Regions from separate parts of the Limosilactobacillus vaginalis genome, predicted to be linked through region 2. Evidence: predicted binding sites of a transcription regulator. Region 2 holds the regulator's gene; each other region holds the start of a gene.
What was found. Region 2 encodes HrcA, which represses chaperone genes, less so after heat shock. Its sites were predicted from a motif close to TTAGCACTCNNNNNNNNNGAGTGCTAA; they were not measured.
Positions count from the first base shown of each region.

Region 1 (8,375 bases), 420 kb from region 2:
ATAATTCCGGATACCGCTGCTGCTTCGAATATTGAACGACTCCCGTATGGCATGAACGTCTGAACATTATGGCCAAAGTTCCCAGCATGAAAGCCACTAATGATTAGCATTACAATCGTTAAAGTCGGTAATAGAATCTTAAACACTGAAATTAAATTGGTGAAACGAGTCATTAATTTAACAGACCAAAAGTTAATTAAGGTAAAAATCACCATAAAAATGAATACAACGAACATCCCCATTGGAGTAACGTTGCCCCCGCTAACAAAGTGATGAGTCCAGTTAGCCCATGACCATGGCCATGAACTCATATATTGAACAGATGCAACTGCTTCCATTGGGACAAGAGTAATCAATGAAATCCAGTTAGCCCAAGCCGCAATAAAGCCGAGAAGCGAGCCGTGACTATATTGTGCATAGCGACTCATTCCACCGCTTTCTGGAAACATTGCCCCCAATTCAACGTAGGTCAGGGCGATGCTGATTATAATAACCGCACCAATAATCCATGAAATAATTGCTGCCGGTCCAGCAACCTTAGCAGCGGTCCCGGCACCAAATAGCCACCCAGAACCGATCAACGAATTCAGTGCCAGCATTACACCGGAAAATAACGTAATTTTATGCCGTTTCAACTTATCCATGCTTTCTCTCCCGTTAGCTTCTTCTTTTGAATAGACAATTTATCATACCACTAACTTTAACACTTTGTTATCAAAATCAAAAAATACAAGCATCATTTGATAAATATATAATTATTATTTATTTTTTTAATTTTAAAATAGCGCTCCGCTTTAATTAATTTACTAAGGCAATAGCTCGATAATATAAATGATAATTGCCACAAATGAAATGATGAGAGGAGAATAAAATTGATTAATCATGTTGATTTTTACCTTTGGCGCAGTTGCTTCTTCAATCACCTCGCCATTTATTGGTAAGGGATTAGAAAAATTCAATTTTAAGCTGATGTATATTATCGGGATCGTCCTATCAGCATTAGCTTACGTTGTTTTCGGAATTAGTACTAGACTTCCAGTTTTTTTGTTAAAATAATCTAAAACTAAAGGAGTCATTATGAATTATTTCATCACTAGCCGTGAAGACATCAAAACTTCAGCGATTGAACTAGCTCAAGTTAAACGACTACAAATTTTTGATTACCTTCATCAACCAGCCAAGATTGTGACCATGTATTATAATTTTGCTCATCTTGATGCTGAAAACAAGCTAGGTACTAGCGGACGGGTAATTAATCTTTTCCAATTTTACCAACGACTTCCTTATCATATGGATCCAGGCTTCGATCAATCCCTTATTAAGCAAATTTTAAATGTTCCAGGTTATCAGGTAAAAGGCAACCAGGCTGAACGCAATGGGAAAGTGCGAATTAAAGTTAACCAAGATAATAATCGTCTTTACTATGTCGATTATTTAGATCAGTATGGGTTTACTGATCGGCGTGACTATTATGATTGTGGATGCAAAACTTATACCGAATTCTTTGAAGATCGCGCCCGGCTAGTTTGTCGGCAATACTATGACCAGTCAGGAGCGGTCAAAATAACTTATCATTATCGTGGTGGTCAGGGAAACATCCCCGTTCTTACTCTGATCCAATTAGTTGATCAGAATCAAGAATTACAGTTTGATAACCAAAACGAATTTCGCGCATACTTTCTTGATCAGCTAGTTACTAACGATCCTGATGCATTATTAATTAATGATCGTTCTGACGTGACATTAGCCGCTTTTCGGTTAATGCATACCTCTCCGCGACGCTACCAAGTTTTTCATTCTGCATTTACCCAAGATGGACAAAGTAACAGTGAGATCTCACCTATTTACCAGCCCATTAATGAAATGCTAAATCAAGGACAGCTAACTGGACTGATCTCATCAACAAAACGCGAAGCAATGGATGCCAGTCGCCGTTTCAATACCAATATGAGTTTCGCCATTCCGGTAACTTTCCTTAGCCAAACACAACTTGAGAAAAGCATTCCACCCACCCAACGGCAGGTCGGTCATTTTATTGCCGTTGCCCGTCTTACAAAGGTTAAACAACTTGATCAATTAATTAACGTTATCATCCGCCTTCATGAAGATTTCCCTAAAGTACAACTAGATATTTACGGCTATTCTGATGGTTGGAATAATTATCAAACAGTGAACGAACTTAAAAAGATTATTAATAACCAAGGTGCTGATCACTACATCCATTTCTGTGGTTATCAACATGATCTTACTCGAGTCTACGAAACTGCCCAAGCTGAAATTCTAACAAGTCAGTACGAAGGATTTGCCATGGCACTATTAGAAGCGCAAGGGCATGGTTGCCCAGCAATTAGTTATGATATTAACTATGGTCCCACTGAAATTATTGATAATAATATTAGCGGGGAACTAATTCCGGCTAATGATTGTGATGCCCTTTACCAAAGTTTGCGCCAACTACTGGTTGATCCTGAATTATCTCATCGGTACACACAAAATGCTCAACATGCCGCTGCTAAATTTTCCCTTAACGAGGTTGCTAAAAAATGGCAGGATTTTCTCAAAAAAGCTTAATTAAATAATTTTTCTTACAAAAAATTGGATTAACTGCTTTAAAGCAAAAAGACTATCAGCCCTTTCATTCTATAACAAAGGACTGACAGTCTTTTAATTAATTAGATTTAATTTGTGATTAGCGAAATTACATCATGCCACCCATGCCGGCACCGCCTTGTGGTGCAGCAGGAGCTTGATTATCCTTTGGTTCTGGCTTATCTGCAACAACGGCTTCAGTTGTAAGAAGCAATGCAGATACTGAAGCGGCATTTTGAAGGGCAGACCGGGTAACCTTAGTTGGGTCAACAATTCCGGCTTCAACCATGTCTTCAAACTTACCGTCAGCAGCATTGTAACCAATTCCTGGCTTTTCGCTCTTCAATTGGTTAACAATAACTGAACCTTCAACACCAGCATTTTCAGCAATTTGCCGAACTGGTGCTTCTAGAGCTGCCTTAACGATTTGAACACCAGTAGCCTCGTCACCAGTTGCTTCAACCTTATCCAAGGCTGGAAGAACATTAACTAATGCAGTACCACCACCAGGAACAAATCCTTCTTGAACAGCAGCCCGGGTAGCGTTCAAAGCATCCTCGATCCGGTACTTCTTTTCCTTCATTTCAGTTTCAGTTGCGGCACCAACACGAACAACGGCAACTCCACCAGAAAGCTTTGCCAAACGTTCTTGAAGCTTTTCCTTGTCAAAGTCAGAGGTTGCTTTACTGATAGCTTGCTTAATTTGGTCAACCCGTTCAGCGATGGCTTCCTTAGCACCAGCACCATCAACAATTGTAGTGCTGTCCTTAGTAACCGTTACCTTGTTAGCTTGGCCTAATTGATCAACAGTAGCGTCCTTCAAGTTCATGCCAAGGTCATCAGAAATAACAGTACCGCCAGTCAATACAGCAATATCTTGTAATTGAGCCTTCCGCCGGTCACCAAAGCCAGGAGCTTTAACAGCAACAACATTAAAGGTCCCACGAATCTTGTTCAAGACAAGGGTTGGAAGAGCTTCACCAGTAATGTCATCGGCAATAATCAGGAGAGCACGGCCTTCTTGAACAACTGATTGAAGAAGTGGCAAAATGTCTTGGATGTTGCTGATCTTCTTATCGGTGATCAGGATGTATGGGTTGTCCAAATCAGCTTCCATCTTATCATTGTCAGTTACCATGTATTGTGACATGTAACCACGGTCGAAGCTCATCCCTTCAACAACGTCAACACTTGTATCAACACCACGGGAGTCTTCAAGGGTGATAACACCATCATTACCAACCTTTTCCATGGCATCGGCAATCAACTTACCAACTTCCTTGTTGTCAGCAGAAATGGAAGCAATTTGGGCAATGTCGTCCTTAGTCTTAACATCATGTGACATCTTCTTCAAAGCTTCAACGGCTGCCCGAGTAGCCTTGTCAATTCCACGACGAACACCAACTGGGTTAGCACCAGCAGTAACATTCTTCATTCCGGCATTAACGATTGCTTGAGTCAATACAGTAGCAGTAGTAGTACCATCACCGGCAATATCGTTAGTCTTGGAAGCTACTTCAGAAACAAGCTTTGCCCCCATGTTTTCAAAGTGGTTTTCCAATTCAATGCTCTTGGCAATTGTGACACCATCATTAGTAATGGTTGGTGTGCCATAGCTTTGTTCAAGGACAACATTCCGTCCCTTTGGACCCATAGTAGTCTTAACAGTATTTGCTAACTTATCAACACCATGGAGCATTTCGTTCCGGGCGTCTTCAGAAAACTTAATTTCTTTTGCCATATATTATTCACCTCAAAATTAAAATCTGTAACGTTTTTGATTAATCCTGCTAATTAGTCGATTACGGCTACGAGATCCTTTTCATGAACAACGAGGTACTTCTCACCGTTGTATTCAACTTCATTTCCAGCGTACTTATCAAAGAGGACCCGATCGCCTTCCTTAACAGCTGGTGCTAACTTTTCACCATTGTCTAATGTTCGGCCAGCACCAACAGCAATAACCTTACCTGTTGTTGGCTTTTCCTTAACGTTTGAAGCAAGAACAATACCACCGACTGTCTTTTCTTCTTCAGTTTCAGCTTTAAGAACCACGCGATCTCCTAATGGTTTTAACACGTTAATCCCTCCATTTTGATAATCAAAAGTTAATTTAGCACTCTCATCTTCCAAGTGCTAATTACATTTTCTACTATACCATTTTTAGAGTTGATTGCAACCAATATACCTTTCAGACGATGCTAACTAAAAAGTCGCCGGCAATTACATTTAGCGTAACCACCGACGATTTTATAATTTAGTTTGTTTTTTCATCATGATTATTTTCAGCATAATTCTTGATGAAGTAAATTAATGTTTGGAGCTCATTTGTCAAATCAATATTTTGAACCTGAACATTCTTTGGAACTGAGAGACGAACGGGCGTGAAGTTCAAGATTCCCTTTACCCCAACACTAACTAATTGATCCGCAACTTTTTGGGAAGTTGAGCTTGGAACAGTCAAGATCACGGCATCGATCTGTTGTTCTTTAATCTGCTTTTGCATTTCACTTGCTGGATAAATTGGAATCCCGCTCTTTACAGTGTTTGCTAATTCAGGCTTAGTATCGAACGCTGCGCTAATCCGTAAGTTAGTATCTTGATGGAAATTATAGTTAAGAAGCGCACTCCCTAATGAACCGACTCCAACAAGGGCCACGTTAGTAAGAGTATCCTGATTTAGGATCCCCTTGAAGAAATTCAACAGGCTCTCAACATCGTAACCATAGCCCCGCTTACCCAATTCACCAAAATAAGAAAAGTCACGACGAATAGTTGCGGAATCAACCTGAACCGCCTCTGAGAGTTCCGTTGATGAAACCCGTCGCTTATTTGCACTTAATAGTACGCTAAGGTAACGGTAATAAATTGGTAAACGCTTTGCCGTTGCCTTAGGAATTTTCTTGGTAGCCATTCTTTGTTATTCCTCCTACGATATTTTTATATTATTCAACATTAGTGAGCTTATATTTTCTACTCAATTTTGCTAGTTTGTGAAATCCAATTCTCTTATTATTCTAGCAACAAACTCTCTCATTGTGAACACTCAAACAAAATTATTTTCAAAATTTTTTCATTTGCTTAATCATTAACGTAATTTACAAGCTAAACTTTGTGAAATCAAGGCTAACCAGCGTATAATGGAAAAGTACATCTTTTGAAGAACGAGGTAAACAAAATGATTCTTTTGCAAGCCAATAATGTAATGCGTCGTTTTGGCGCTGATGTCCTCTTTCATGACATTAATCTCCAAATTCAGGAACATGGCCGGACAGCCCTTGTCGGTCGCAATGGTGCCGGGAAAACGACCCTCTTAAAAATGATTGCCGGAATCACTAACCCCGATGAAGGGACAATTTCTAAAAGCAAGGATCTAACTATCGGTTACCTGGCTCAGGATCAAGGGTTAGATAGCCAAAATAGTATCTGGGCCGAACTTGATCTAGTATTTGCTCCTCTCCATAAAATGGAAAAGCAAATTCACCAGTTAGAAAACCAGTTAGCTTCACTCGATCCAGCAACTAAAGAATTCCAGCTAACAACGGAAAAATATTCTCAGCTCCAATCTACTTTCAAGAAACAGGGCGGTTTTGAATACGAGTCACGAATGCGGGGAATCTTAAAAGGATTTGGGTTTGAAGAAGCTGACTACCAAACTGCGATCAATTCCCTATCTGGAGGACAAAAGACAAAACTAGCCCTTGCTAAAATTCTTTTGCAGTCCCCTGATCTTTTGATCCTAGACGAACCAACAAACCACTTAGATATGAACGTTCTTGCATGGCTAGAAGATTATCTAAAGAGCTATCAGGGCGCACTGCTTGTCGTTTCTCACGACCGGTACTTCCTTGATCGAGTTGTTTCTGATATTTACGATCTCGATAACCATACGTTGCGTCATTATACTGGCAATTACACCCAATTTATGCAGCATAAACAAGAATGGCTTACTGCTGAATGGAAGCACTACGAACAACAGCAAAAGAAGATTGCAAAGCTTGAAGACTTTGTCAACCGCAACATTGTTCGGGCTTCAACCACAAAACGTGCTCAGGCGCGTCGGAAACAACTAGAAAAAATGGATCGGATGGATCGTCCCGAGACTGACGATCGGTCAATCCACTTCCATTTTCACAGTGATAAGGATAGTGGTAACGAAGTCCTGGATGTTGACCGCGCAGTAGTTGGTTATAATGATCAAAAGCTTGCCGGGCCGCTTTCGTTTTCCGTTCGTAAGCCCCAACGAGTTGGAATCATTGGGCCCAACGGAATCGGTAAATCAACCCTGCTAAAGTCAATTTTGGATCGGATCCCACTGATTAGCGGTTCGATTAAACTAGGCGCTAACTTGCAAATTGGTTACTACGATCAGGAACAGCAGCAGCTTCATCCCGAAAAATCTGTTTTAAATGAAGTTTGGGACGATCACTCAAACGTTCCTGAAAAGGATATTCGCTCCCTACTTGGTAGTTTTCTCTTCGTTGGCGATGATGTTTATAAACTTGTCCATGACCTTTCCGGTGGCGAAAAAGCTCGCCTAGAGCTAACTAAGCTTTCTTTTAAACCAATCAACTTCTTAATTCTTGATGAACCAACGAACCACTTAGATATTGATAGTCGTGAAGTCCTTGAGAACGCAATCAACGAGTTCTCTGGCACGGTACTATTTATTTCCCACGACCGATACTTTATTAACCAAGTTGCCACGGATGTTCTTGACATGAGCGCTACCGGAATTAAGCATTATGAAGGTGACTATGATGACTACCTTGAAGCCGTCAATAAGGAATTAGCTTCAACTGCAGGACAGGATGAGCAACAAGTAAACTCAACAGCTAAGCCCAAAAAATCCAGCGCTCAACAGTCTTACCAGCAAAGTAAGGAAACTCAGCGAGCCCGGCGAAAGCTTCAGCGACAAGTTGACAAGTTAGAAGATCAAATGGCTTCCCTTGAAGAACAGTCACAAGCAATTCAAGAGCAGATGAGTCAACCAGAAGTTGCTACTGATATTGGACAACTCGCGGATTTGCAAAAACAACTGAATAAGTTAAATGAACAGTCTGAAGAAGTCGAGTTGGAGTGGACTAATGCAGCCGAGGAGCTAGAAAAGTTTGATCAAGAAAATAGTTGACTTTTAACCAAGAAGAAAGTAAACTGCAATCAAATGATCCAAGTAGGAAGTTCCAGAGAATAGTGGTCATCGGCTGAAAGCCACTTACATAATTCCGAATCCTAATCATTATTAATCCAACACGTAAATAATATTTTTGAAAAAGAGTAAAGCATGTCTTTGAACGAGGATGGTAACGCCGTAACTGGTGCCTCGACTTAGGCATGTTTTTTGTTTAGAAGGGATGGTTAATATGGGAAAGCAGCATCAACGCATTGTTGTTAAAGTTGGGACAAGTAGTTTAATCTACCCCAACGGTCAGGTTAATTTACGGACAATTGACCGCCTGGCGTATACTCTTGCAACGCTGAATCATCAAGGTTACGAAATGGTTTTAGTTTCTTCAGGTGCGATTGGTGTTGGCCTTGCCAGTCTCGGCTTAACAAAGCGACCAGCTGAAATTGCTCAGCAACAGGCCCTGGCCGCAATTGGTCAAACCGAGTTAATGCGGATCTATTCGCAACGATTTCTGGATTATCAGACTAAGGTCGGACAAATTTTATTAACCCGAGATGTCCTTGACTACCCGGTTAGCCGTCAGCACATTCTTAATACGATCGAAACTCTTCTTGGTGATGCGGTTGTCCCAATTATCAACGAAAATGATCCAGTTTCA
Region 1 covers NZ_CP104399.1:380,728-389,102, reverse strand. Annotated here, with positions in the region: gene N4627_RS01770 (APC family permease) at 1-644, opposite strand, end outside; partial or broken gene N4627_RS01765 (conjugated bile salt MFS transporter) at 886-1,050, shown strand; gene N4627_RS01760 (glycosyltransferase) at 1,078-2,571, shown strand; gene groL (chaperonin GroEL) at 2,699-4,330, opposite strand; gene groES (co-chaperone GroES) at 4,384-4,668, opposite strand; gene N4627_RS01745 (redox-sensing transcriptional repressor Rex) at 4,847-5,503, opposite strand; gene N4627_RS01740 (ABC-F family ATP-binding cassette domain-containing protein) at 5,768-7,720, shown strand; gene proB (glutamate 5-kinase) at 7,944-8,375, shown strand, end outside.
Region 1: a site for HrcA is predicted at 4,703-4,729, ahead of groES (co-chaperone GroES). Genes of this name have one in related genera too.

Region 2 (8,375 bases):
ATCATTAGTTAATTGGTTGAATTGTGCCCGGCTTAAGGTCTTTTCAAGGTGTAATGGACCATTTTCACCAGCAGAAATGAATGGCAGGCTGATTTGGGCTTCTTGAACACCAGATAAGTCCTTCTTGGCCTTTTCAGCAGCGTCCTTTAGCCGTTGAAGCGCCATCTTATCCTTAGACAAGTCAACGCCATTTTCTTCCTTAAAGCCATCAATTAACCAATCCATGATCTTCTTATCAAAGTCATCCCCACCAAGGTGAGTATCACCATTAGTTGAAAGAACTTGGAAGACACCGTCACCTAATTCAAGGATGGAAACATCAAAGGTCCCACCACCAAGGTCATAAACGAGGATCTTTTCATCCTTGTCTTTCTTATCAAGGCCATAAGCAAGTGATGAAGCAGTTGGTTCGTTAATAATCCGCTTAACGTCTAATCCGGCAATCTTACCAGCATCCTTAGTGGCTTGACGTTGAGCATCATTAAAGTATGCAGGGACAGTAATAACTGCTTGGCTAACTGTATCACCAATGTAATCTTCAGCGTACTTCTTCAAATATTGAAGAATCATTGCAGAAATTTCTTGTGGAGTATACTTCTTACCGTCAACCTCAACTGTGTATCCAGCTTCACCCATATGACTCTTAATTGATGAAATAGTATTAGGGTTAGTAATTGCTTGACGCTTTGCTACTTCACCAACTTGGGTTTCACCATTCTTAAATGAAACAACAGATGGAGTTGTCCGACTCCCTTCTGGATTTGTAATAATCTTTGGCTCGTTACCTTCCATAACGGCAACGGCGGAATTAGTAGTACCTAAATCAATACCAATAATCTTGTTACTTGCCATTGTTTATTCCCTCTCTTATTTTTATTGTGCAACTACAACCATTGCGGGACGCAGAACCCGATCCTTTAATTGATAACCAGCCTGTAGTACTTTTACCACTGTTTCAGCCTTCTGATCACCTTCCACCGGCACTGTTTGTACTGCCTGGTGAAGGGTCGGATCAAACGGCTTGCCGTCTGCTTCAATCTCAGTAATTCCGTGGTCCTTTAATGCACTAATTAAGTGGTCATGAACCATTTGGATCCCCTTCTTTAGCTGCTGACCATTTTCATCATGAACTTCAATCGTCAGTGCTCGTTTAAGGTTATCCAGAACAGGTAAAACAGATTTAGCTAAGTCTTGACCATCATACTTCAGTAATTGAGCACGCTCTTTCTTAAAGCGGGTAGTCATGTTCTGAATTTCTGCTTCAGCCCGCAAATACTTATCGTCTTTATCATCTAATTGCTGTTGCAAATCTTTAACTTGACTTTCTAATTTTGTCACTTTAGTTTGTAACTTTTTAGCATCAAACTGGTCGTTCTTTTCGGAAGCAGCACTTTTACTTTGATGCTTTGCTTCCTTACCTGTTTGCTTTGCAGCTTTGTCTTCTGCCAATCGACTCGCCTCCTATGAATCGTAGTAATGACGGTAAAAGTTTAAAAGTCGTTTTGCTAGCTCCTGACGGAATGCATTCACTAAACCAATCGTCCGTGAATAAGGCATCCTCGTTGGGCCTAGTACTGCAATAATGCCCTTACCATATTGGTCAACATCATAGGTTGCCGTGATCAAACTATAGTTATCTAAGGCCTTATCCTTAGAAATCTCAGAACCAATCTTAACGTTTACCCCATCATCAGAAACGTTTGAATCTAACAAATGCGATAATTGATCGTTATGGTCAAGCAAACTATACAGAGTTTGTAAGTCAACCGAATCATGCTTTTCCGAGAAATCTAAGAGGTTTAACCGGCCGCCAACAAAGAATTGCTCACGTGCTGCCCTTGACACGACACTATCAAAAAGATCCAAAAAGCCATCTGCACTTTGCATGTAGTGCATCACCCGAAGCGGAATATCATCATTCAGGCGTCTCATCACGTTAGCTAATGGCTGCCCTACCAGCTGGTCATTAATCATCCGAATAACTGCTTGAAGAGCATCTGTATTGTAATTTCGTGGTAACGTAAATGCCTGACTTTCGACATCACCGCTATCAGTAACTAAAATTGCGATCACCTTTCGATTACCTAACGGAACAACCCGAAAACCACTCAACCGAACATCAGCTTGTTCGGGCTTTAGTGTAAAGGCTGTATAGGAAGTAAGATCAGATAAAATATCAGCCGAGTGCGAAATGATCTCATCAATCTTTTGAAAACTTGTTCCTAGTGAATTTTGGATTACTACTAAATCGTTATCAGTAATAACCTCTGGATCAAGCAAATGGTCAACATAATAACGGTAACCCTTTTTAGAAGGTACCCGCCCTGAAGATGAGTGTTCCTTGGTAACAAAACCAGCTTCTTCAAGAACACCCATTTCATTTCGAACCGTAGCAGAGCTCACCTTAAAAGGTAATTTTTCTGCCAGGTGTTTTGAACCAACAGGTTGACCTGTTGCGGTATATTGACGTACAATCGCTTGCAGGATCTTGTTTTGACGCTGTGTTAGCATTTGTATCACTTCCCCTTTTAGCACTCTATAGGGTTAAGTGCTAAACACATGTATAATATAACAATCTGAATAGTAAAAGTCAAGAAACGTCAAATAAAATCTAGGAGTTTTTTAATGAAACATAAGAAGCAACGATATATTCAGCCAAGTGGTCCCGAAGATGCTATGCGGATTATTCAGAAGCTCTTCAATAGTTATCGGAATGCCCCGCTAACAAGGGAGTTGCTTGACTATCACAATAATTTGATTAATCGATTACAAACCGATATTCACGATGCCGTAGTTAAAGCCAATAACGATCGCCTTAGTAAAGAGCTTGATGAAATGACAGAAATCATGCGTCGCTGGATTTCAATTCGACTATCAAACCGGCCGTTCAACGCTAAAATGCGCCACTTTAAGTTAGTCACGGACGGCGGTATGAAGTTTAAACGACACATTCATAAAATTAGTCAATCAACTAATCATCGAGCAAGTCGTCATTGATAGTGGAAAAAGGGGGTTGTGACATAAGTTATATTACCTAGATAAAATACAAACGACGCAGTACACAAATGGGATTCAGTGCTCGGAAAATCCGAACGCTGAATCCCTATTTGTGATTGCGGGAGGTTCGAAAACGAACTAGCGAGCTAGTTCTGTCTCTCTCCCCCTTACTATTTCAATTGAAAAAATTAAGTTATCTCTAAACTAATGGCTGCTTTATACCAGGGGCAATTTTTTGTAAATTCTGTCGAGCTAATTGTTCATCCTGCTTCATCTGGTCAACCAGCTCATCAGCACCACTAAATTTCATTTCACCACGTTGATAATAAAGCCACTGAACCTTAACTTCCTCACCGTATACCAATTGGTCAAAGTCAAAAAGGTATATCTCAACAGTAAGCTTATTTTGATCACCGAAAGTAATGTTGTGACCAACACTTGCCATTCCGCCGTACCATTTCTGACCAATTTGCACTTGAACTGTGTATACGCCAATACCAGGAAGACGTTCACCTTCAGGAGTTTCAACGTTAATTGTAGGAAAGCCCAGTGTTCGCCCTCGTGCCAAGCCATGAACAACGATTCCCGTTGTCATATAATAATAACCTAGCATCTGGTTAGCCAACTCAACATCCCCCTGATCAATGGCTTTACGAATAACCCGTGAACCAATCTTTTGCTTACCATTACCAGTAAACTTAGGAACCGTGATTACGTTAAATCGACCGTTAGCATACTCCGGTAAACGTGCCATCGTTGCCACCGCAGCTTTGCCATAAGTATGATCAAATCCCGCCACCACTGTTTTCGCGTGAAAGCCTATTAAATATTGATCGACAAATTCTTGTGGTGAAAGACTCGCAAATGAAGAAGTAAAGCTAACCAGATATACCAAATCAACACCTAATTGTTTTAAAAGATCTAGCTTTCGTGATGTTGTTGACAGGTATTTAAAGCCACCAGGATATTGTTGATAAACGATTCCGGGCGCGTGATCATAGGTTAATACTGCTAACGGAAGATCTTTTTCTTCAGCGATCTTTTTAGCAGTATTAATCACTTGCTGGTGACCACGATGAACACCATCGAAGAAGCCCATTGCGAGCACTACTGGACCTGCAGGCACTAACTCTTTCTGCAATGGGTGGTGGATTCTTACTACTTCCACTTTTCCTTCCTCCTTCACTTCACAGAGAACATCTTTGTTGGTTTATATCCTTGGGACGTTAGATGATATAGCGCTTTAGTCGATCCGTCATATTTCAGGACCACTTCATTTGCCACTGTCTGCAGCTCATCTTTCTTAAGCCAACCACCATGCTGAACAGAATGCCATTGTACCGGAGTTAATTCTACTGCTGGATAGTCTTTCAATGCATAGTCAATTGGATAAAGATGGCGATTAATTGTTTGGTGAGCTACCGCATCTTGAATATCATTTAAGCTCAGGGTCTGGTCAAGCGTAAAGCCACCACTTTCAAGCCTGGTTAGCCATTTCATCGCACCAGGATAGCCAAGCGAACGCGCTAAGTCAGCGACAAGCGTTCTAATGTAAGTCCCCTTACTACACTTTACCTTAAAATAAACGTGTTGTTCTTGATGTTCTGAATCATACTCGTTTCGACACAGGGCAAAACTACTAATCAACGCTTTACGTCGTGGTCGTTCCACGGTTTCACCGACACGGGCATACTCATAAAGACGCTTTCCATTCACCTTGACGGCAGAATACATCGGCGGAATCTGAATGATTTCTCCCGTCATTTTCTGCATTGCTTCCTTAATTAGTTCACTACTAATTGGAGTTTCGACTGGTTTAGTTTCAACTATTTCACCATCAAAATCTTCAGTCGTTGTCGCTTTTCCGATTACTAGCTCTCCCTGGTATTCTTTACCCGACTGCATCAAGTATTCTACTACTTTAGTCGCATTACCAATACAGATTGGCAAAACACCATCAACAGAGGGATCCAGCGTCCCTGAATGACCGATTTTCTTTGTCTTTAGTATCCGCCGCAAACGACTGACACAATCAAAGCTCGTCATTCCACGTTCCTTGTACAAGGGAATAATTCCATCCATATGATTCTCTCCATAAAAAAACGAACTAAGAGAAAGCTCCCAGCTCGTTCATCCTTAATTACTTATCTTGTTCTTGCTGGTGAAGCTTATTGATCAGCTGATCAATTCGACTTCCATAGGCAATTGATTTATCTCGTTCAAATTTAATTTCAGGTGTTTTGAAGATGTTCAACCGTGCACCCAATTCACTCCGAATCAATCCAGTTGCCTTGTCTAACCCGGCTTGAACCTTTTGCATATCAGAAGCCTTGTCGGACAAGATACTGTAATAGATGGTTGCTTGTTGAAGATCACCAGTAACATCTACACCAGTAATGGTTACCCCTTGTACACGCGGGTCACGAACTCGCTTCAAAAGAATATCGTCAACCTCGCGCTGAATTTCTTGAGCTAACCGATCAACTCGATATTGTTTATTAGGCATTTTATTCACCTCGGTTTACTTAACTGGTACTTCTTTCATTTGGTAGGCTTCAATAACATCATTTTCCTTAATGTCATTGTAGTTTTGAATTGTCAAACCACATTCAAAGCCGGCCTTAACTTCCTTAACGTCATCCTTGAACCGCTTCAAGCTACCAAGTTCACCGCTATAAACGACGATTCCGTCACGAACAAGCCGAACCTTAGAATCACGGGTAATCTTACCAGAAGTTACCATTCCCCCAGCAATTGTCCCGACCTTAGAAGCCTTGTAGATTTGCCGAACTTCAACTTGACCAATAGTTTCTTCTTTATAAACCGGTTCAAGCATCCCCTTCATTGCGTCTTCAACTTCTTCAATTGCGTTGTAGATCACTTGGTGGAGACGAATATCAATTTTATTTGAATCAGCTAACGATTTAGCAAGTGAAGTTGGCCGAACATTGAAACCAATAATAACGGCATTAGAAGCTTCAGCTAATGTTACATCGGATTCATTAATTGCACCAACAGCTTGGTGAATTATATCGACCCGAACACCATCAACCTTAATCTTTTGAAGACTTTGACTAAGTGCTTCTACTGAACCTTGAACATCGGCCTTAATGATTAATGGGAGGGTCTTCATTTGTCCCTTCTTCATCGTATCAAATAAGTTGTCCAATGTAACGTGAGAAGTCCGCTTCCGCTCTTCTTCTTGTGCTTGTTCTGCACGCTTCTCACCAGCAGCACGGGCGGTCTTTTCATCGTCAAAGACAATAAAGCGATCCCCAGCTTCCGGAACAGAATTAAGCCCAGTAATCTCGACAGGAGTTGATGGGGTAGCTTCCTTAATTCGCCGACCATTTTCGTTTGTCATTGTCCGAACACGACCATAGGTATTTCCAACAACAATTGGGTCACCAACATGTAAAGTTCCTTGTTGTACCAGAACAGTGGCAACGGAACCCTTACCTTGATCAAGTCGTGCTTCAACAACGGAACCAGCAGCGTTTTGATCTGGGTTAGCCTTCAATTCCATCATTTCAGCTTGGAGTTGAATCATATCAAGCAATTCATCAATATTCTTCCCAAACTTAGCTGAGATGTTAACAAAGATCGTGTCACCACCCCAGTCTTCTGGAATCAGGTTGTACTTAGCTAATTCCTCAATTACCCGTTCTGGATTGGCACCTGGCTTATCGATCTTGTTAACTGCAACAATAATCGGTGTCTTAGCGGCTTGAGCGTGGTGGATAGCTTCAACAGTCTGTGGCATAACACCGTCATCAGCGGCAACAACCAACACGGTAATATCAGTAATATTAGCACCCCGAGCACGCATTTCAGTAAAGGCAGCGTGTCCTGGCGTATCCAAGAATGTAATTAGGTTATCCTTGTAATGAACTTGGTAAGCACCGATCTCCTGAGTAATTCCCCCAGCTTCATGTTCAGTAACATGTGAGTGACGAAGCTTATCAAGCAACGTAGTCTTACCATGGTCAACGTGTCCCATAACAGTAACAACCGGTGGACGAGAAACTAAGTGATCCGTGTTATTTTGCTCTTCTTCAAACATCTTGTCGATATCTGAAATATCTTCTTCAACCTTTTCCTTAGCTTCAATACCATAATCAGTAGCTAACAATTCAATCGTATCTTTATCTAAGGACTGGTTTTGATTAATCATTACACCGAGCATAAAGAGCTTTTTAATAATTTCGGCTGGTGAACGGTGCAAAATCTTTCCAAGATCTTGTGCATTCATTCCCTCGGTATATTCAAGGACATCCGGTAATGGCTTATCCTTTCGCTGAGTAGGTTGTTGGTGCTTAACCTCACGAAGACGACCATTATTGTTATGTTTCTTGTTCCGCTTCTTGTTCTTCTTGTTAAACCGCTTACCCTTTCGCCCAGATTCATTCAAGCTGCCACCAAAGCGGCCGTTATTGTCATTTTGATGACGGTTATTGTTTTGGTTAGTTTGCTTAGAAGAATGGTTCTTATCATGGTGCTTTTGATCATGATGTTCATTTTTCTTGTTATGGTTAGCTTGATTGGTTGATTGTTGGTTTCCCTTATGACCTGCTTTTGCCTGAGAATTCTTTTCGTGATGCTTAGCCTGTTGTTTTGGCTGGTTAGCGCCCTTTTGGTTGTTCCCCTTAACAACTTGGCGTAACTTTTGTGCTTGATCAGGTGTCACAGATGACATATGGCTTTTAATATCCATTCCTTGATCCTTAGCTACCTTTACAAGGCTCTTGCTTGGCATCTTGAGTTCTTTGGCTAATTCATAAATTCGTTCTTTGGCCATGTACTCACGCTCCTTAATTCATCGTTAGTAGTTCCTCAAACTTTCTTGCAAATCCAGATTGCGTTACACAAATAACAGTTCTTGACTGTCCAATTGCTTGACTTAGTTGTTTTTTAGTAAAAAGCGTACAGAGTGGAACCTTGTAAAAGGTGCATTTATCCGTAAACTTCTTTAGTGTTGCTGATCCAGCATCCTGAGCTAAGAAAACAAACTGGGCTTTTTCTGTTTGAATTAATTTTAAGACACTGCCCTCGCCACTTTGAAGTTGTTTGGCGCGGCGTGCTAATCCGAGTAAGTTTAAAACGGATTGTTGATTATTTTTCATTGTTACCAAATAAAGCTTGTCGTGCTTGAAGATGATCCGTGTATTGAATCAATTCATCATAGAATGAATCATCCAACTTAACATGAAAGGCTTTTTCGAAAGTTTTTTCTTCTTTTGCTCGTTTAGCAATCTCTACATCTACCGCAATGTAGGCTCCCCGACCAGACTTTTTACCGGTCGGATCAAGCGTAACTTCACCTTCCTTATTCTTAACTACTCGGATCAATTGTCGCTTCGGCATCATTTCGCCAGTAA
Region 2 covers NZ_CP104399.1:800,410-808,784, reverse strand. Annotated here, with positions in the region: gene dnaK (molecular chaperone DnaK) at 1-852, opposite strand, end outside; gene grpE (nucleotide exchange factor GrpE) at 874-1,449, opposite strand; gene hrcA (heat-inducible transcriptional repressor HrcA) at 1,462-2,511, opposite strand; gene N4627_RS03945 (hypothetical protein) at 2,626-2,997, shown strand; gene ribF (riboflavin biosynthesis protein RibF) at 3,197-4,165, opposite strand; gene truB (tRNA pseudouridine(55) synthase TruB) at 4,180-5,079, opposite strand; gene rbfA (30S ribosome-binding factor RbfA) at 5,138-5,503, opposite strand; partial or broken gene infB (translation initiation factor IF-2) at 5,519-7,453, opposite strand; partial or broken gene N4627_RS09230 (translation initiation factor IF-2 N-terminal domain-containing protein) at 7,516-7,795, opposite strand; gene N4627_RS03920 (L7Ae/L30e/S12e/Gadd45 family ribosomal protein) at 7,809-8,120, opposite strand; gene rnpM (RNase P modulator RnpM) at 8,110-8,375, opposite strand, start outside.

Region 3 (8,375 bases), 380 kb from region 2:
TATTCTTTAACGTTAAACTAATTAACGGTTTTCGATGTCTTGACGAGCTTGTTCACTCAAGTTGTAGAAGGAGTGGATACCCTTGTATTGAGCAACGTCACCAAGTTGGTCTTCAATCCGCATTAATTGGTTGTACTTAGCAAGACGGTCAGTCCGGCTCATAGAACCAGTCTTGATTTGTCCAGCATTAGTAGCAACAACTAAGTCAGCGATGGTAGTATCTTCAGTTTCACCTGAACGGTGTGAAACGATAGCAGTGTAACCAGCTTCCTTAGCCATTTCGATAGCTTCAACAGTTTCAGTCAAAGTACCAATTTGGTTAAGCTTGATTAAGATTGAGTTAGCAGCACCCATCTTAATACCCTTCTTAAGGTAGTCAGTGTTAGTTACAAAGAAGTCATCACCAACAAGTTGAACCTTCTTACCAAGCTTGTTAGTAAGAGTTACCCAGTCATCCCAGTTGTTTTCATCAATTGGGTCTTCAACAGATACGACTGGGTACTTTTCAATGATTCCTGAAAGGTAATCAATGAATTCGTCAGTGGTAAATTCTTCACCAGTTGACCAACGAAGCTTGTACTTCTTGTCTTCGTCGTTCCACAATTCTGAAGCGGCAACGTCAAAGGCAATTGCAATGTCCTTACCTGGCTTGTAACCGGCATCCTTGATAGCCTTGATCAAGTATTCGAATGGTTCTTCGTTGTTAGCAAAGTCAGGAGCAAATCCACCTTCGTCACCAACAGAAGTTACCTTACCAGCTGCTTCCAATTCCTTCTTCAAAGCGTGGAAAGTTTCTGAACCCCAACGAATTGCTTCACGAACAGTTGGTGCACCAACTGGCATGATCATGAATTCTTGGAAGTCAACCTTGTTATCAGAGTGAGCACCACCGTTGATAACGTTCATCATTGGTGTTGGCAATACGTGAGCATTGAAACCACCAAGGTAGTTGTAAAGAGGAACTTGTAATTCGTCAGCAGCAGCACGGGCAGCAGCAAGTGAAACGGCCAAAATAGCGTTAGCACCTAACTTACCCTTGTTTGGAGTACCGTCTAACTTAATCATTGCCTTGTCAATTGCAATTTGGTCGGTAACTTCCATACCAACAATTTCCTTAGCAATAACGTCGTTAACATTAGCAACGGCCTTTAATACTCCCTTACCGCCAAAACGGTTCTTATCACCGTCACGTAATTCAACGGCTTCGTGTTCACCAGTTGAGGCACCTGAAGGTACGATTCCACGGCCAACACCACCAGCTTCAGTATATACTTCAGCTTCAACTGTAGGGTTACCACGTGAATCAAGAACTTCACGTGCATAAATATCTGTAATAAGTGACATTTGATGAATCTCTCCTCTGTCTTAAATTCGATAGCAATCGCGCTATTTCATTAATATTGTATTATTTTGTGCAACCAAAAACAAGCATTTAGTGGTTAACTAATTTTAAAAATGTTTCAGGATCCAGGCTCGCACCACCTACAAGAACCCTATCAATATCCTGACTTGACATTAAAGCATTGATATTACTAGTTGTTACGCTTCCTCCATAAAGGATTCGAACATCATTAGCAACGTCATTCCCATACATATAAGCTACCGTCTGCCGAATTAGGTAACACCCCTCTTCAGCTTCATCAGGGTCAGCGCTCTGACCAGTTCCAATTGCCCAACTTGGCTCATAAGCAATTGTAACGTGCCTAATTTCGTCGCTTGAAAGTCCCTTGGCATCGTAAAGAATTTGGTTTACAACCCAATGAACTTTTTTCCCTGCTGTTCGTCGTCCCATTGTGTCATCACAGCAAACGATGGGACAAAGATGGTCTGCTAACGCTGCTTTAATTTTTTTGTTGACGATTTCGTCAGTTTCATGAAAATACTTCCGACGCTCCGAATGTCCAAGAATCACATGGTGAATTCCTGCTTGGTAAAGGGCGTATGGACTTGTCTCACCGGTATATGCACCCTCATTTTTATAGTAGCAGTTCTCAGCAGCAATTTTCAGTGGAGAGCCTGCAGCAGCTTCTTTCATTGAAACTAACGATAATGTTGGCCCGGCTAGTGCAGTTTCCAACTGTTCTGCTGGTGGTAGCTGATCCTTTATTTTTTTAACAAAATCAACTGATTCAGCTACCGTTTTATGCATTTTCCAATTGCCAGCGATAATTGGCACCCTCATCAAAATCACTCCTTTAAACCGCAAAAAGCAGAATGGTCCCGTTTCAACCATTCCGCTTTATTATATATTACTTTTCAGAAATTGCAGCAATTCCTGGCAAAGTCTTACCTTCAAGGTAGGTTAATGAAGCCCCACCACCAGTAGAAATGTGGGTAAGTTGATCAGCAACACCTAATTGCTTAACAGCGGCAGTAGAGTCACCACCACCAACAATTGTGGTTGCATCGTTCAAAGTACCAAGGAACTTACCTACTTCAAGGGTTCCCTTAGCAAAGTTAGGCTTTTCAAAGACACCCATTGGTCCATTCCAAACAACTGTCTTAGCATCCTTCAAAACATTCTTGAATTCTTCAACAGACTTAGGGCCAATATCAAGAGCCATCCAGCCATCGTCAATGTCGCCTTCAACAACCTTAGTGTTGGCATCGTTATCAAACTTGTCAGCTACAACATTGTCAATTGGGAGAACGATCTTATCGCCAGCCTTATCAAGGATCTTCTTGGCAACATCAATCTTGTCTTTTTCAACAAGTGAGTCACCAGTCTTAATACCCTTAGCAGCGTAGAATGTGTAAGCCATTCCACCACCAATGATAATCTTGTCAGCCTTGTCAAGAAGGTTATCAATAACACCAATCTTGTCTGATACCTTAGCACCACCAAGAATAGCAACAAATGGACGTTGTGGATTATCAACGGCGTCACCTAAGAACTTGATTTCCTTTTCCATCAAGAAGCCGGCAGCAGCCTTACCTGGCATGTTAGTAGCAATACCAACATTAGAAGCGTGCTTCCGGTGAGCTGTACCGAATGCATCGTTAACGTAAACGTCACCTAATGAAGCCCAGTACTTACCTAATTCAGGATCATTACCAGATTCGCGCTTTACGTATTCGCCGTCCTTAACATCTTCATAACGGGTGTTTTGAACAAGCAATACTTCGCCGTCCTTAAGTTCGTTAATAGCATCTTCTAGTTCCTTACCTTCAGTAACTGGAACAAACTTAACGGGCTTGTCGAGTAATTCAGAAAGACGTTCAGCAACAGCCTTCAAAGACTTAGCAGGCTTGTCTTCTTCCTTCTTAATCCGGCCAAGGTGTGAGAACAGAATAGCCTTACCGCCATGTTCAATAACGTACTTAATAGTTGGTAAAGCAGCAACGATCCGGTTGTCATCTTCAACCTTAGTACCGTCGTCACTAATTGGAACGTTAAAGTCGACCCGCATTAAAACTTTTTTACCACTTAATGGTAAATCTTCAACAGTTAATTTTGCCATAAATTATGTTTCCTCCTTCTCTGTTAAGAAAAAGGGTGGTCGGAGTCTCCTCCTCCCACCTTTTTATACCGCTAATATTTCAGCGTTTCGGATTAAAGTTCAGCAAAGTGAAGCAAAGTCCGGATCATGTTGCAAGTGAAACCATTTTCGTTGTCGTACCAAGCAACAGTCTTAACTAATTGAGTACCATCTTCGCCTTCCATGATTTCGGTTTGTGATGGGTCAAATACTGAACCGAAAGTAGAACCAATGATATCGCTTGAAACAATTGGGTCTTCAGTGTAACCGTAAGCAGGGTTGTTTTCAGCAGCCTTCTTCATTGCACTGTTAACTTCATCAACTGAAACCTTCTTGTTCAAGATAGCAACAAGTTCAGTTAATGAACCAGTAGGAACAGCAACACGTTGTGCGTGACCTGAAAGCTTACCGTTCAATTCAGGAATAACAAGACCGATAGCCTTAGCAGCACCACTTGAGTGAGGAATAGTGTTAACAGCAGCAGCACGGTTGTTACGGAACTTCTTACTACGTGGTTGGTCAAGAACAGCTTGACTACCAGTGTAAGCGTGAACAGTAGTCATAGTACCAACCTTGATACCGAAGTTCTTGTTCAACCAGTAAGCCATTGGTGCAAGACAACTAGTTGTGCATGAACCAGCTGAAACAATCTTGTCTTCAGGCTTCAAAGTATCCAAGTTAACACCAGGAACAACAGTTGGAACGTTACCAGCAGGTGCAGAAACAAGAACACGCTTTGCGCCGGCATCCAAGTGAGCTTGTGACTTTTCTGCAGAAGTGTAGAAACCAGTACATTCAAGGACAAAGTCAACACCGTCGTTCTTTACCCAGGGAATGTTACGTGCGTCACGTTCTGCGTATACAGGGTATTCCTTACCATCAACAACGATACCCTTGTCAGTTGATGAAACTTCGCCATCAAAACGACCTTGAGTTGAATCGTACTTAAGTAAGTAAGCCAACATTTCTGGTGAAGTCAAGTCGTTGATAGCAACAACTTCAATGTCATCAGTGTTGAGTTCGTGAATACGACGGAATGCCAAACGACCAATACGGCCGAAACCATTAATACCAATCTTTACAGTCATACTGCAATTTCCTCCTTTAGGAAAAACATAATTAGTGTCTTTGCTAATTCAATCACATTTATACGATACTAACCACACTTAAGTAGTGTTAAGCATCTATACCAGATCATGATTTAGCAATTACAACCTTACGGTATTAATAATACTCACATTTCACTAACTTGTCTATCTAATTGACCTGAAAAGTTTGATTTTTCTTGTGAAAACGTTATCATTCTTGAAATAAAAATTTATTGTTGCAATTATGGCTAAAGTAAGATAATATAATATTTGTTGACGCGCCCTTAGTGTAATGGATCGCACGTGAGATTCCGGTTCTCGAGATCCGAGTTCGACTCTCGGGGGGCGCATTTTTATAAGAGGCAGGAAAGGCGAAATGCTTTTCTTGCCTCTTTCTATTTATCAGTAGTTTTCGGCCTTACTGAATCTAATCGTAGAAATCCAAATAGGTTCTTAAAAGGGTTGATTTACAATTTCCTCAATCAATTCACAATTTAGTTCTATGATAAATAAAGCCAAAAAAGGACCGGCACCATGTTGGAAGCCGCTCCCTTTTCTCTTATTAAATAAAAAAGGCTGACTAAATAAATTCGGTCAACCACTTATAATATTAAAATTACTTTTCTTCAGCTGGCTTTTCCTTAGCCCATTTACGAATAGCTTCAATCTTCTTTTCCTTTAATGCTCGCTTGTACTTAGGAGCAATTGGCCGACGACCTTGAACGCCGTATGGGTGTGCTTTACGCATAGCAAATGCCTCCTTATATATTAAACGTAAATTAATTAACGCTCCAATTATACCGGGCATGGATTTAAAAAGCAACCCTTCATAAAAGGCTATCTCTCGTCAGGATTATTATAGCAGCATTTACTTGAAGAAAAAATTTTTCTCAAATTAAACTAGACCAATTTAACAATATCTTTAACAAAATTAATAGGCAAAAGGTCTCGCAAAGTATACCAATACGAGATACTATATAGTCGTAAACAAACAAGGGCTAATTAAAACGCCTATTATATGAAAACGAGGTAATTTATTATGACTAAAGATACATTCAAAGCATTTGTTAAATTTAACAAAACTGACTGGACAAGTCTTGATAAGGAATCAGCTGCTACTGAACTCAGTTTGATTGCTAAGGATCTCCACTAAACTAATACTAACCATGCGGCTCATTATTTCCTCTCCCCCTATCATTAATGATGCCTAGCCGTATAAACACCACGAATTGACCATAACAAAATAATGAGGCCGTTAAACTCCCGGCCTCATTTTTATTTTTCATGACAAATTATTTGACCTTTTTTGACCAAACGAGTATAGTATTCACATAAGTTAGCAATTGATGCTAACAAGTGCTAAAAATAAGGGAGGCTAATCAACTATGAATTTAGTTCCTACTGTCATTGAGCAATCATCTCGTGGTGAACGTGCTTATGACATTTATTCACGGCTTCTAAAGGATCGGATCATTATGTTATCTGGCCCAATTGAAGACGATATGGCTAATTCAATCGTTGCGCAACTTCTTTTCCTAGATGCGCAAGATTCAACAAAAGACATTTACCTTTACATTAATTCTCCAGGTGGTGTGGTTACATCTGGAATGGCAATTTACGATACTATGAACTTCATCAAATCTGATGTTCAAACTATTGTTATCGGGATGGCTGCTTCTATGGCCAGCGTCTTAGTATCTTCAGGTGCTAAGGGTAAGCGTTTTGGTTTACCACACTCACAAGTTTTGATTCACCAACCATCTGGTGGTGCTCAAGGTCAACAAACCGAAATTGAAATTGCTGCTACTGAAATTTTGAAGACACGAAAGATGATTAATGAAATTCTGGCCAAGAATTCAGGACAGCCAATCGAAAAGATTAACCGTGATACCGAACGTGATCACTACTTAACTGCTCAAGAAGCTGTTGATTATGGTTTGCTTGACGGAATTATGGAAAACAATTCTAAGCTGAAGTAATCAATGATCAAAAAATAAGCTGAAGGAAAATTTCCTTCAGCTTATTTTTGTTTAAACTTACTTATTTAGCCAGTGCTCGATTGCGGAGTTCATCTGCATACGCATTCAGCTTTCGCAAGCGATGATTAACGCCAGACTTTGAAATTGGACCACCGGGAACTAGTTCTCCTAGTTCTTTCAAACTGACTTCCTGGTGAGCAAGCCGCGTTTCAGCAATCTCGCGTAACTTATCCGGCAAACTTTCTAAGCCGACACTTGCTTCAATGAGCTTAATATTTTCGATTTGCTTAGTTGAAGCATTAGCAATCTTGTTCATATTCGCATTCTCACAGTTAACGAGACGGTTAACTGAATTACGCATATCACGGACAATCCGAATATTTTCAAATTGCAGCATCGAATTAGTTGCACCGATTAGCGACATGAAGTTAGCAATTTTCTCAGCTTCCTTAAGGTAAACAATATACCCGCTTCGTCGAGCAGTTGTTTGAGCATTTAAGCCAAACTTATTCATCATCCGGGCAATCATCTCATTATGCTCTTCATAGAGGGAATAGATTTCCAAATGGTAACGAGAAGTTTCAGGGTTGTTTACAGAACCACCGGCCAAAAAGGCACCACGCAAATATGAGCGAACCATCCATTCGTCCTTTAGTAATTCAACAGGAACCTGTTCCTTGATCTGCATCCCTTGTAAGATTTGTAAATCATCCAGAACACGTTCTGCAGAATAACGTAAACGAACAATATACTGGTTATTTTTCTTTAGTTTCATCTTCCGCCGGACAACAATTTCACTTTCGACGTGATAAAAATCTTTCAGCAACGAATATATCCGCCGGGCAATGGCGGGATTTTCAGTTTGAATATTCAATACGAGGTGGTGATTACTGATTCCGATTGAGCCATTCATCCTAATTAAGGCCATTAGCTCAGCTTTAGCATTATCACGGTGAACCTTAATTGCTGTTAGCTCCTTTTTTACTTCGCTAGCATAGGACAATGCTAGTCACCTCCTAATCATGAACTTCATGGAGGCGATTCATTAACTCATTAACAACCTTATCACGGTCATGAAATGCTCCATTATCCTTTAACTGTAAGAAGTTGGAACTAATAACTCGGCATCCCTGCTTCCGGAGCCCCTGAAAATCATGTCCCACAGGCTGGGAAATTTCGTTCCATTCCTTAAAGTCAATATAGTTATCGGGAACTGGCTGAATATTAACTAATACGGTATCAATAAAGTCTTTCCCAAGGTGACGGTTAAGTACCCGAACATGATCAGCATCAGTAAAATGATCGGTTTCTCCCTTTTGCGTCATAATGTTACAAATATAGACTACTTCTGCCTTACTCCTGCATACGGCCTGAGCAACATCACGAATCATCAAATTAGGCAGAATACTTGTAAACAGACTACCGGGTCCCAAAACAATTTGATCTGCATTTTCAATTGCTTTAACAACCTCAGGAACTGCTTTGGCTTTGTGACCGTCATCATCATTTGATGGCGTTACCCAGACATGTTTAATCTGCTTATGGGCTTTAGTGATTTCTGACTCACCACTAAGAGTCGAACCATCCATAAATTCAGCATTTAACGTTAATGGTTCATTAGAAACGGGAAAAACATGTCCCCGAATCTTCATCATCTCTGAAAGCTCCTGGACTGCATCAAAAATATCACCCTGCATTTCCGAAAGAGCGGAAATAATAAGGTTACCAATGGCATGACCCGCCAAAAATTGGTCAGTTGTCTTAAACCGATACTGGAAGATCTCTTTCTGTAACTTTGGTAATTCAGAGAGAGCAACCAGAACATTTCG
Region 3 covers NZ_CP104399.1:418,614-426,988, reverse strand. Annotated here, with positions in the region: gene eno (phosphopyruvate hydratase) at 22-1,344, opposite strand; gene tpiA (triose-phosphate isomerase) at 1,433-2,182, opposite strand; gene N4627_RS01910 (phosphoglycerate kinase) at 2,250-3,461, opposite strand; gene gap (type I glyceraldehyde-3-phosphate dehydrogenase) at 3,554-4,567, opposite strand; gene N4627_RS01900 (hypothetical protein) at 5,184-5,315, opposite strand; gene clpP (ATP-dependent Clp endopeptidase proteolytic subunit ClpP) at 5,953-6,546, shown strand; gene whiA (DNA-binding protein WhiA) at 6,608-7,549, opposite strand; gene N4627_RS01885 (gluconeogenesis factor YvcK family protein) at 7,563-8,375, opposite strand, start outside.
Region 3: a site for HrcA is predicted at 5,904-5,930, ahead of clpP (ATP-dependent Clp endopeptidase proteolytic subunit ClpP). Genes of this name have one in related genera too.